3 regions of the Rummeliibacillus sp. TYF-LIM-RU47 genome follow, and region 3 is predicted to be linked to each of the others. Evidence: riboswitches for the same ligand, from Rfam matches in the RefSeq annotation. Region 3 holds a riboswitch; each other region holds the start of a gene.

Region 1 (3,281 bases), on a different contig from region 3:
AGTAGGCGACGAAATCGTAGCAGACGAACCATTTGGTAGTGTTGAATCTGTTAAAACAGTTTCAGAATTATACGCGCCAATCTCAGGTAAAGTAGTTGAAATCAATGGAGAGTTAGAAGACAGCCCTGAATTCGTTAACGAATCACCATATGAAAAAGCATGGATGGTTGTTGTAGAACCTTCAGATTCATCTCAAATCGATGCGCTATTATCTGCTGAACAATACGGCGAATTAATCGAAGAATAATCTTATTCAAGCGCCTCACTATTCTGTGTTGGCGCTTTTTATATCAACTGAGAATATCGTCTGACTATCCAATGAGGAGGTGCGGGCATTGCCTGATAAAGTGCTTATAGTAGAGGGAAGGCAGGATAAGCTTCAAATAGCACCTCTATTGACAGAAAGCATTCCAATTATATGCACCAATGGAACGATTAGCGCAAGCAAGCTAGAAGAGTTGCTAACCCCTTACGAACAATATGATTTATACACATTATTCGATGAAGATTACTCAGGCGACCGCTTGCGGGCACTGATGAAAAAAGAGTATCCAGAGGCATATCATTTGCGTACACTCTCCTTATATAGACAGGTAGAAACGACTCCAAGAAAATATTTGGCAAGGGTCTTGTTAGCAGCAGATTTCGAAATTGACCCTGCTTATTTTATAGAATAGGGATGATCCAATCGATGCAAGAATGGTCAATTGAAGAATGGGAAAACACGAAAAAAAGCGGCCAATTGTGCGCTTTTTATCTCTATACGCCCATGTGTGGTACATGCATGGTTGCCTCTAAAATGATGGAGGTCATCCAGCAGACATTCCCACAAATCCCAATGGGCAAAATCAATTTGAATTATGCTGAAGAACTGGCATATGAATATCAGGTGGAAAGTGTTCCTTGCCTGTTAATCGCTGAAGCTGGCGAAGTGCATGACAAAATATACGCTTTTCAGTCTGTGTCATATTTGTTTGAAAAGTTTCAAAAAAAGGATTGACGAACAAAATTCAGCATGTTAAAGTAACTAGCATAACCTAATTAAATATTGCGTTGCTCTTATTAAGAGAGGTGGAGGGAAGTGCCCTATGAAGCCCGGCAACCGTCACAGTTTGTGATATGGTGCCAATTCACACAAAGTGTAAACTTTGGAAGATGAGAGAACGGTTTTCGTATAAATACAATACGTAAGGCCTTTCTGTTTATCTTTAACAGAAAGGCCTTATTTTTTTTGATGAAAGGGGTTTGGCTATGATTCTCTTAAAGAATGTACTAAAAAAATATAAAACAGCAAGTGGATCCCTTACAGCTGTCCAAGATGCCAATTTGACGATCGGAAAAGGTGAAATATTTGGAATTATCGGTTACAGCGGTGCTGGTAAGAGTACAATGATTCGTTTGTTAAACGGGTTGGAAAAACCGACTTCAGGCACCGTACAAGTGAGCGGGTACGATATATCCACCATTAAAGGAAAAGAGCTGAGACAGGCAAGACAGAAGATCAGCATGATATTCCAGCATTTCAACCTGCTATGGTCGCGGACTGTGGAAGAAAATATCGCCTTCCCTCTTGAAATAGCGGGCGTTGGAAAAGAGGCACGCCAAAAGCGAGTAAGCGAATTAGTTGAAATGGTTGGCTTAAAGGGAAGAGAGAAAGCTTATCCATCCCAATTGTCAGGTGGGCAAAAACAGCGCGTAGGCATTGCAAGGGCATTAGCCAATAATCCAGAAGTGTTGCTTTGTGACGAAGCAACCTCAGCGCTTGATCCGGAAACAACAGATGCGATCCTAGATTTGCTTTTAGACATTAATGAAAAGCTGGGCATTACAGTTGTGCTTATCACACACGAAATGCATGTTATCCGCAAAATCTGTCATCGAGTGGCCGTGATGGAGGCTGGACAAATCGTAGAGCAAGGTAATGTTCTAGAAGTGTTCCAATCGCCAAAAGCAGACATCACAAAAAAATTCGTTTCTCAGGTAACAGAGTCGGCAGAACATAAAGAATCGATTTCACAAATGCTGGATGATCCAAACAGCCAATTAATTCAGCTGACATTTGTCGGCAAGAAAGCTGAGCAGCCAGTGATTTCACATCTGATTCGCACATTCGATGTGGATGTAAATATTGTGCACGGAAATATTTCCGCTACCAAAAGCGGTCCATATGGCACACTGATCGTTCGCATTGCAGGCAATGAAGAAAATATAAATAAAGCCATTCAATACTTAGATGGGGAAGACGTTAAATCGGAGGTGATCCAACATGCTAACTAAGTTATTTCCAAATGTGGATTGGCTAGCAATGTGGGAAGCAACACAGGAAACTATTTATATGACAGTAGTCTCAACTGTGTTCACCTTTGTCATTGGACTTTTATTAGGAATTATCCTATTTTTGAGCAGTCCCAATCAATTATGGGCAAATAAGCTAGTCAATTGGCTGACAGGATCAGTCGTGAATATTTTCCGCTCTATTCCATTTATTATCCTGGTCATCCTCCTTATCCCATTTACTAACATGCTATTGGGAACGATTCGAGGAGCGAACGCAGCATTGCCGGCATTAATTATCGGCGCTGCACCTTTCTACGCGAGACTAGTATTGATTTCTTTCCGGGAGATTGATAAAGGGGTGATCGAGGCAGTCAGATCTATGGGCGCTAAAACAAGCACATTGATTTGGAAAGTCTTAATCCCAGAATCATGGCCAGCTTTAATCTCTGGCATTACAGTGACAGCTGTAGCATTAGTCGGCTATACAGCAATGGCGGGCATCATTGGAGCAGGAGGCCTAGGCGACTTAGCCTTTTTAGATGGATTCCAACGTAGCCGTACCGACGTCGTATTCGTTGCCACTGTGTTTATATTAGTCATCGTGTTTGTTATCCAAATAGTGGGTGACTTTATTACAGCAAGGCTTGATAAACGATAATTTGGTTGAACCGTTCAGACGTTCACATAAAACGAAAGGGAGTTATGAAAAATGAAGAAACTTGTAGCAGGAATTCTTACCGCATCGTTGGCACTTAGCCTAGCAGCATGCGGAAACAAAGACAAAGCAGGATCAGACAAAGAATTGGTAGTGGGTGCATCTAATACACCACATGCTATCATTTTGGAAAAAGCGAAGCCTATTCTTAAAAAAGAAGGCATTGATTTGAAGATTGAAAAATATCAAGATTATGTTTTACCGAACAAAGATTTAAATTCGGACGATCTGGATGCCAACTACTTCCAGCACATTCCGTATCTTGAAGAACAAATGAAAGACAATAACT
Region 2 (3,281 bases), 1.6 Mb from region 3:
CGACACCTAGCATCCGTTTCAATTGACTGCGCTTTTCTGTTAATATGCGATAGACCCCCTGGCCAACTGTACCGAAACCTAATATAGCAACCTTTACCTTTTTCAAAAAACCGCCTCCATTCTCTTAATCAATTAATCTACATACTGATGATTTTAGCTTACACAGAGTATGTTTACAAGATAATTCCTCCCATAAAAGACATATGTATTTACAGTGTGTTCATTCAATTCAAAATGAAAAGAGTGACAAGACAATCCATCACTCTTTTCTTTATTTATTTAAAAATCTTAGGAAATGCTGCTATTTCCCTGAGGCGAAGTGAAACTCATTAACAAATTATTTTGCTGCAACTTTTGGGCTTACCTTTGTGAATGCTTCTTCTAGTGCAGAGATGATATCATCGATTGCTTCTAACCCAATAGATAAGCGAATTAATTCCTCTGGCACGCCTGATTTTTTCAACTCTTCACTGTTTAATTGTTGATGAGTAGTAGAGGCTGGATGAATAATCAATGAGCGGGCATCTCCTACATTTGCCACGTGGCAGAACAATTCGACATTGTCGATAAATTCGCGTCCAGCATCTCTGCCCCCTTTAATTCCAAATGTAAGAACAGAGCCATAACCATTCTTTAGATATTTTTTGGCAAGAGGAGCGAATTCGCTATCAGAGAAGCCGTTGTATCCTACCCATTCCACCTGAGGATGCTGACGTAAGTATTCAGCTACCTTTCTAGCATTTTCATTATGATAAGGCACACGAAGATGCAGTGTTTCAAGACCCTGTAATAACTGGAAGGCAGCATCTGGGCTAAGCGTTGGCCCAAAGTCGCGCAGCAATTGTACGCGCAGGCGTGTAGTGAAAGCTGCATTACTCACATCAATGCCATATCGGATGCCATGATAGGATTCATCTCTTTCTGTATAGTCAGGGAATTTACCTCGTGTCCAATCAAACTTGCCTGCATCCACCACAACACCACCGATTGTCGTACCGTGCCCGCCAATCCACTTAGTCGCAGAGTGAATCACAATATCAGCACCATATTCGATAGGATTGCATCCAATCGGTGATGCAAATGTATTGTCGATGATTAGAGGGATTTCGTGTCGATGGGCAACATCCGCAATACTTTCGATATCTGCTACTGAAAGACTAGGATTACCAATCGTTTCAACATAAATCGCTTTTGTATTTTTTTGGATTGCACCTTCAAAATCTTCAAGCTTCCGTTCATCTACAAATGTAGTATTGATTCCGTATCGTGGCAAAGTATTGGCAAATAAATTGTACGTTCCTCCATATACACTCGCAGCTGAAACTATATGATCACCAGCACGCGCTATATTTAAAATAGAAAATGAAATGGCCGCCATGCCTGATGATAAAGCAACCGCTGCTGTTCCACCTTCAAGCAGGGCTACTCGTTTTTCAAAGACATCAACAGTAGGATTCATGATTCGAGAATAAATGTTACCTGGCTCTTCCAAGGCGAATAATTTCCTTGCATGCTCTGTATCATTAAACCTATAGGCTGTAGTTCGGTATACCGGCACTGCAATTGCACCAGTTGTAGGATCAGGCGTTTGGCCTCCACGTACTGCTAAAGTCTCTTTACGAAATTCTGTCATTCTAATTCCCCCTAATATAGTTTGAGATGGAAATCTGAGGCATGTGGCAAGGATTTTCCAAAAGAAAAACCCTTCTTCACATAAGAAGAGGGTCATTAGCATTTTCCTCCCCTTATCTGTCAGATCCGCAATAAAGAATCTGTAGGAATTAGCACCATGTAAGATAACTTACTGGTTGCCGGGCATCGCAGGGCCTTTCCCTCCGCCACTCTTGATAAAGGTAATTTATTCTGTTCCATCTTGTTGTTGTAAGTATAGGTATTGCATTTTAAAAAGTCAATACTATTTTTTGATATTTCTAAATATTACATACAAGCGGATTCGTTTCGCTAGTCATTTCCTACAATTTCTCCTATAGTTAATTAAAGAAATCCACAAAATAGGAGTTGTTCTACAGATGGTTAAAGATTTATTGCGTAGCCATTCATCTGTTCGAAAATATACAGGTGAAGAGATACCAAAAGAGGTTGTACGAGATTTAATTGAAACAGCACAAATGGCTGCTACCTCACATTTCATCCAAGCATACAGTGTCATCTGGGTAACTGATGCTGACAAAAAGAAAAAATTAGGCGAGCTCTCTAACAATGAGTTCCAATTCAAAACAGCAGGTGCTTCTTTCTTATTCTGCGTTGACTTCAAGCGTTTGGAGGCTGCCGGCAAAAAGCAAGGTGTAGAAATTGTGGCTGATTCTGCTGAAAACCTTCTTGCAGGCGTAGCCGACGTAGCGCTATTTGCACAAAACTTTGTTATTGCTGCTGAATCAGAAGGATACGGTATTTGTTATATTGGCGGTGCGCGTAATAACCCAGCTGAGATCAGCGAATTATTCAATCTGCCTGAACACGTTTTCCCTATGTTCGCCATGACAATCGGAAAACCGACGAAAAGAAATGAAACAAAACCAAGACTTCCACTGGATGCCGTGCTGCATGAAAATAGCTATGATGAAGAAAAATACGATACATTACTTGATGAATATGATGCGACATTAGAAGAATACTACCAACATCGTTCATCGAATCAAAAAATGTCGAATTGGACAAAACAAATGGCTGATTTCTTAGTTGAACAGCGTCGTCCATTTATCAAAGACTTTCTTGCAACCAAAGGATTTACTTGGAAATAGAAAAAAGCTCTATAAGGTTTTTGGCTTTCGTCTACCTTATAGAGCTTTTTTAATTATTTTTCTTCGATTCCCTCTATAACCATTTCTTTTACTGGTAAAAAGACTTCGCTTGAATTCACATATTTCAGCTTTACAGTGTCACCTTCTTTCAGATAGACGGCGAGAGGAGCCACTTCTGAACTCACAATATAATTTTCTTTATTATCTAGCAAGAAGGAAACAGTAGTGAAATCCCCATTCTTTTCTTTATAAACGCGGACTATTTTTCCTTGAGCTTCTTTTTCTTCTGCTTCAGATGTTCCTTTTAACGAACTGTTGCCAATTCGGGAGATAATTGTTTTATATTGCCTTAATGCTTCATTTGGAGTTGCTGCAGATACTGAAAGTTCAGGCCTTGCTGCAGACACAATCGAGTAATTTTGCAGGAAGCCATTGGAATCTAATACTGGTACAAGCCAGCTAGCTTCACCGTAAAAATTGTAGATAATCGGCATAGAAGCACGCCATTTTTTCTCAATG
Region 3 (3,281 bases):
CATCATAGCTGGTTCTCGCTAAAAGCATAATTTGCTCAAAGAATTCGGTAATTCCTTCATCTTTTAAGGCAGAGCCAAAAGCACAGGGAAAAGCCTTTCCTTCTATCATCATCTTTTGAAAAGCTTTCTTTACATCCCCTTCAAGCAGAGATTGGTTGAAATATTTTTCAAGTATTTCTTCATCTCTCTCTGCTACCCATTCAATCAGTTGATCTGATACTCTACCATTTGTAAATTCGTTTGTTATTGGAACAAAGTTCTTTGACAAGTTTTGCCGCAACTCATGTAAAACTGCCTCACCATTTGCTGTATCTGCATCCATTTTATTAATAAAAATAAAGGTGGGGACGTCATGTTTTCTAAGTAAAGACCAAACTGTTTCTGTATGTCCCTGTACACCATCTAAAGCGCTAACAACAAGTATGGCATAATCCATTACAGCAATTGCTCTCTCCATTTCTGGAGAAAAATCGACGTGCCCTGGCGTATCGATAATGGTATATGTATCGTCTTCCATTTCAAGCCTTCCTTGTTCTGCAAAAATCGTAATGCCCCGTTCTCTTTCAATGGCATGATGGTCTAGAAAAGCATTTTGGTGGTCCACCCGCCCTCGTTCTTTTATGCTATTAAATTGATATAATAAATTTTCGGATAAGGTGGTTTTTCCAGCATCCACATGCGCTAAAATACCAATAGTCACAAACACATATAATCCTCTTTTCTTGTATCTTCTTTCGTCTATTATAACAAATAGAAAGATAAGCAATAGAGAATGAGAGTTAACCTATGCCCATTCATAAGGTGTTTCTTGATAAACATAGTAGTTAAGCCAGTTTGAGAACAAAAGATGTGTATGCGAACGCCAGGTATTTAACGGCTGATTATTAGGGTTATCGTCTGGATAGTAATTACTCGGTATAGCTATGTCATTACCCCTAGCCAAATCGCGTTTGAATTCTTCACTTAAAGTTTCAGCATCATATTCTAAATGACCTGTTACCATAATCATTTTTTCGTCGTTTGATATAGCAATAAACAAACCTGCTTCTTCTGATTTAGAGAGTACAGATAAATTAGGATGTTCCTCCACTGCGTGAACCGAAACAGAAGTATGGCGTGAATGTGGTGCTACAAACACATCATTAAACCCTCGTATTAGTTTTGCTGTTGACTCTTGAACAGTATGCTGAAAAACACCAAAACATTTTTGATCTAATGAGTATTTATCAATTCCATAATGATAATAAAGCGCTGCTTGCGCTCCCCAGCATATATGAAGTGTTGTCGTGACATTAGTTTTGGACCACTCAAGAATTTCTTTCATCTCTTCCCAGTAATCCACCTCTTCAAAGGCCAACGTCTCAACTGGAGCACCTGTAATAATTAATCCGTCAAAACGAAACTCTTTTACTTCATTAAATGTTTTATAGAATGTATCTAAATGAGATTTGCTAACATTTTTAGAGATATGCGTAGCGGTATGTAAAAATGTAACAGTAACCTGTAATGGTGTATTGCCTAAAAGTCGAAGAAGCTGCAGTTCGGTTTTTTCTTTCTCGGGCATTAGGTTTAAAATAGCAATGTTAAGCGGTCGGATATCCTGTTGATTTGATCTACTTTCATCCATGACAAAAATCTTTTCTTTTTTTAATAATTCCGTTGCCGGCAAATCTTTCGGAATATTAATTGGCATTAAATAACCCCCTTTTCTTTATAAAACAAAAACCCCTTTTCCTTACAAGAAGAAAAGGGGCATTGATATGCGTGCACTCTTATCTTCCAAGATTTAATCTTGCAGGATGTAGCACCTTTCTGCATACACAGAGGTTGCTGAAGCGTCATAGGGCCTTCCCCTCAGCTTCTCTTGATAAGAAATATAAAATTATATTGATCGTAACATAATTATTATAAAAATTCAAATAATTAAAAACTATAAATTAAACTTTTGGATTGATTCAGAAAGTTTGTTATTCAAGTGTGAAAGCTTCTCTGCCGAATTTAAAACTGCTTCAATTGCTGCCAATTGTTCGGAAGAAGAGGCACTTACTTCCTCACAAGCTGCAGCTGATTCTTCAGAAGTGGCTGTCATCTCTTGAATCATGTCTATTACTTCATCTTTATAGCTTGTGATCTTAAATGTGTCATTTGAAATATTATCAATAGCCTCTTCTAACTGTAAAACTAAAGAAGAGATATTGTTAAACAATTCACTAGTAGAATCTACCACAACCAACTGATCTTGAAATTTGTCTTTCGTAGAATGCATTTGTTCAGTGACTATTTTGGATTCTCTTTGCAGAGCCTGTACTGTTTCTCTTACTTCTTCTGTGGCTTTAGCTGTTTGCTCAGCTAATTTTCTTACTTCTTCTGCTACAACTGCAAACCCTTTCCCTTGATCACCAGCTCGAGCCGCTTCGATGCTTGCATTTAAAGCCAACAAATTCGTTTGATTTGAAATATTTCGTATGGTTTCCATTACTGTATCAATAGAGAGTATTTGTTTTTCCAAAGATGCAATTTTTTCCGCCATACTAATTAGATTACTTTCCCAGCTAGAAAAGGCAGCCTGAAATTGTTCCATTTGAGATTGACCTTCTTTGTTAACTCCTTGTGCTTGTTCAGCAATGTCTTGCATTGATATTGTCTTATTCTTTATTTGGTTAATTTGATTACTTAAAGCATTAGCATGTTCAAATGCAAGATCTGACTTTTCAGCTGAGTTACTCACTCCTTTAGCAATCTCTCCAATTGCAGCAGTCACTTCTTCGCTCGAAGCTGTTGTTTCTTCGACAAGCTTGTTAAGTTGCTGAGAGTGGTGGCCTACTTCTTGCGATGTTCCATTTACCACTTGAACAATGGATTTCATGCTGTTTATCATGGAGTTAAAATCATTCGATAGCTGTCCTACTTCATTAGAACCATTATAGGTTGCAGCAACATTTAAATCTCCGCCAGATGCCTTGTCCATTAACTTTCTTAAAACAGCAATAGGTCTAGTAATTGAAGAAATAATAAGAATTAAGACAATAAATAAAAGGGCTAATAATATAATAGAAAAAATAAGAAAGAAGTTTCTTATATCGTGTGCTGCCTGTTCTACTTTTTCCTTTTCATAAACAGCAGCGACCTTCCAATTCAAGTTAGGTAATGTGTTATACACCGTAATCATTTTTTTGCCTTGATTTGATGCTTCCACCACACCAACCTTCTCTTTGTTTACCATCATTTTTTTCACATAGCTGTATCGGCTTAAGCTTTTGCCTTCTTTTGAAGGGTGAACA

The links. Region 3 has a riboswitch for S-adenosylmethionine ahead of metA (homoserine O-acetyltransferase MetA). Riboswitches for the same ligand answer to the same signal wherever they lie in the genome.
Region 1: another riboswitch for S-adenosylmethionine. It lies ahead of F0527_RS12250 (methionine ABC transporter ATP-binding protein); the one in region 3 lies ahead of metA (homoserine O-acetyltransferase MetA).
Region 2: another riboswitch for S-adenosylmethionine. It lies ahead of F0527_RS00205 (O-acetylhomoserine aminocarboxypropyltransferase/cysteine synthase family protein); the one in region 3 lies ahead of metA (homoserine O-acetyltransferase MetA).

What each region holds. Positions count from the first base shown of each region.
Region 1 covers NZ_VVIR01000002.1:186,337-189,617, forward strand. Annotated here, with positions in the region: gene gcvH (glycine cleavage system protein GcvH) at 1-247, shown strand, start outside; gene F0527_RS12240 (toprim domain-containing protein) at 336-677, shown strand; gene F0527_RS12245 (thioredoxin family protein) at 692-1,000, shown strand; SAM riboswitch class I at 1,057-1,162, shown strand; gene F0527_RS12250 (methionine ABC transporter ATP-binding protein) at 1,252-2,277, shown strand; gene F0527_RS12255 (methionine ABC transporter permease) at 2,267-2,935, shown strand; gene F0527_RS12260 (MetQ/NlpA family ABC transporter substrate-binding protein) at 2,987-3,281, shown strand, end outside.
Region 2 covers NZ_VVIR01000001.1:24,101-27,381, reverse strand. Annotated here, with positions in the region: gene F0527_RS00210 (homoserine dehydrogenase) at 1-106, opposite strand, end outside; gene F0527_RS00205 (O-acetylhomoserine aminocarboxypropyltransferase/cysteine synthase family protein) at 338-1,633, opposite strand; SAM riboswitch class I at 1,743-1,854, opposite strand; gene nfsA (oxygen-insensitive NADPH nitroreductase) at 2,031-2,762, shown strand; gene F0527_RS00195 (YrzE family protein) at 2,816-3,281, opposite strand, start outside.
Region 3 covers NZ_VVIR01000001.1:1,655,327-1,658,607, forward strand. Annotated here, with positions in the region: gene F0527_RS08335 (GTP-binding protein) at 1-706, opposite strand, end outside; gene metA (homoserine O-acetyltransferase MetA) at 785-1,693, opposite strand; SAM riboswitch class I at 1,770-1,874, opposite strand; gene F0527_RS08345 (methyl-accepting chemotaxis protein) at 1,931-3,281, opposite strand, start outside.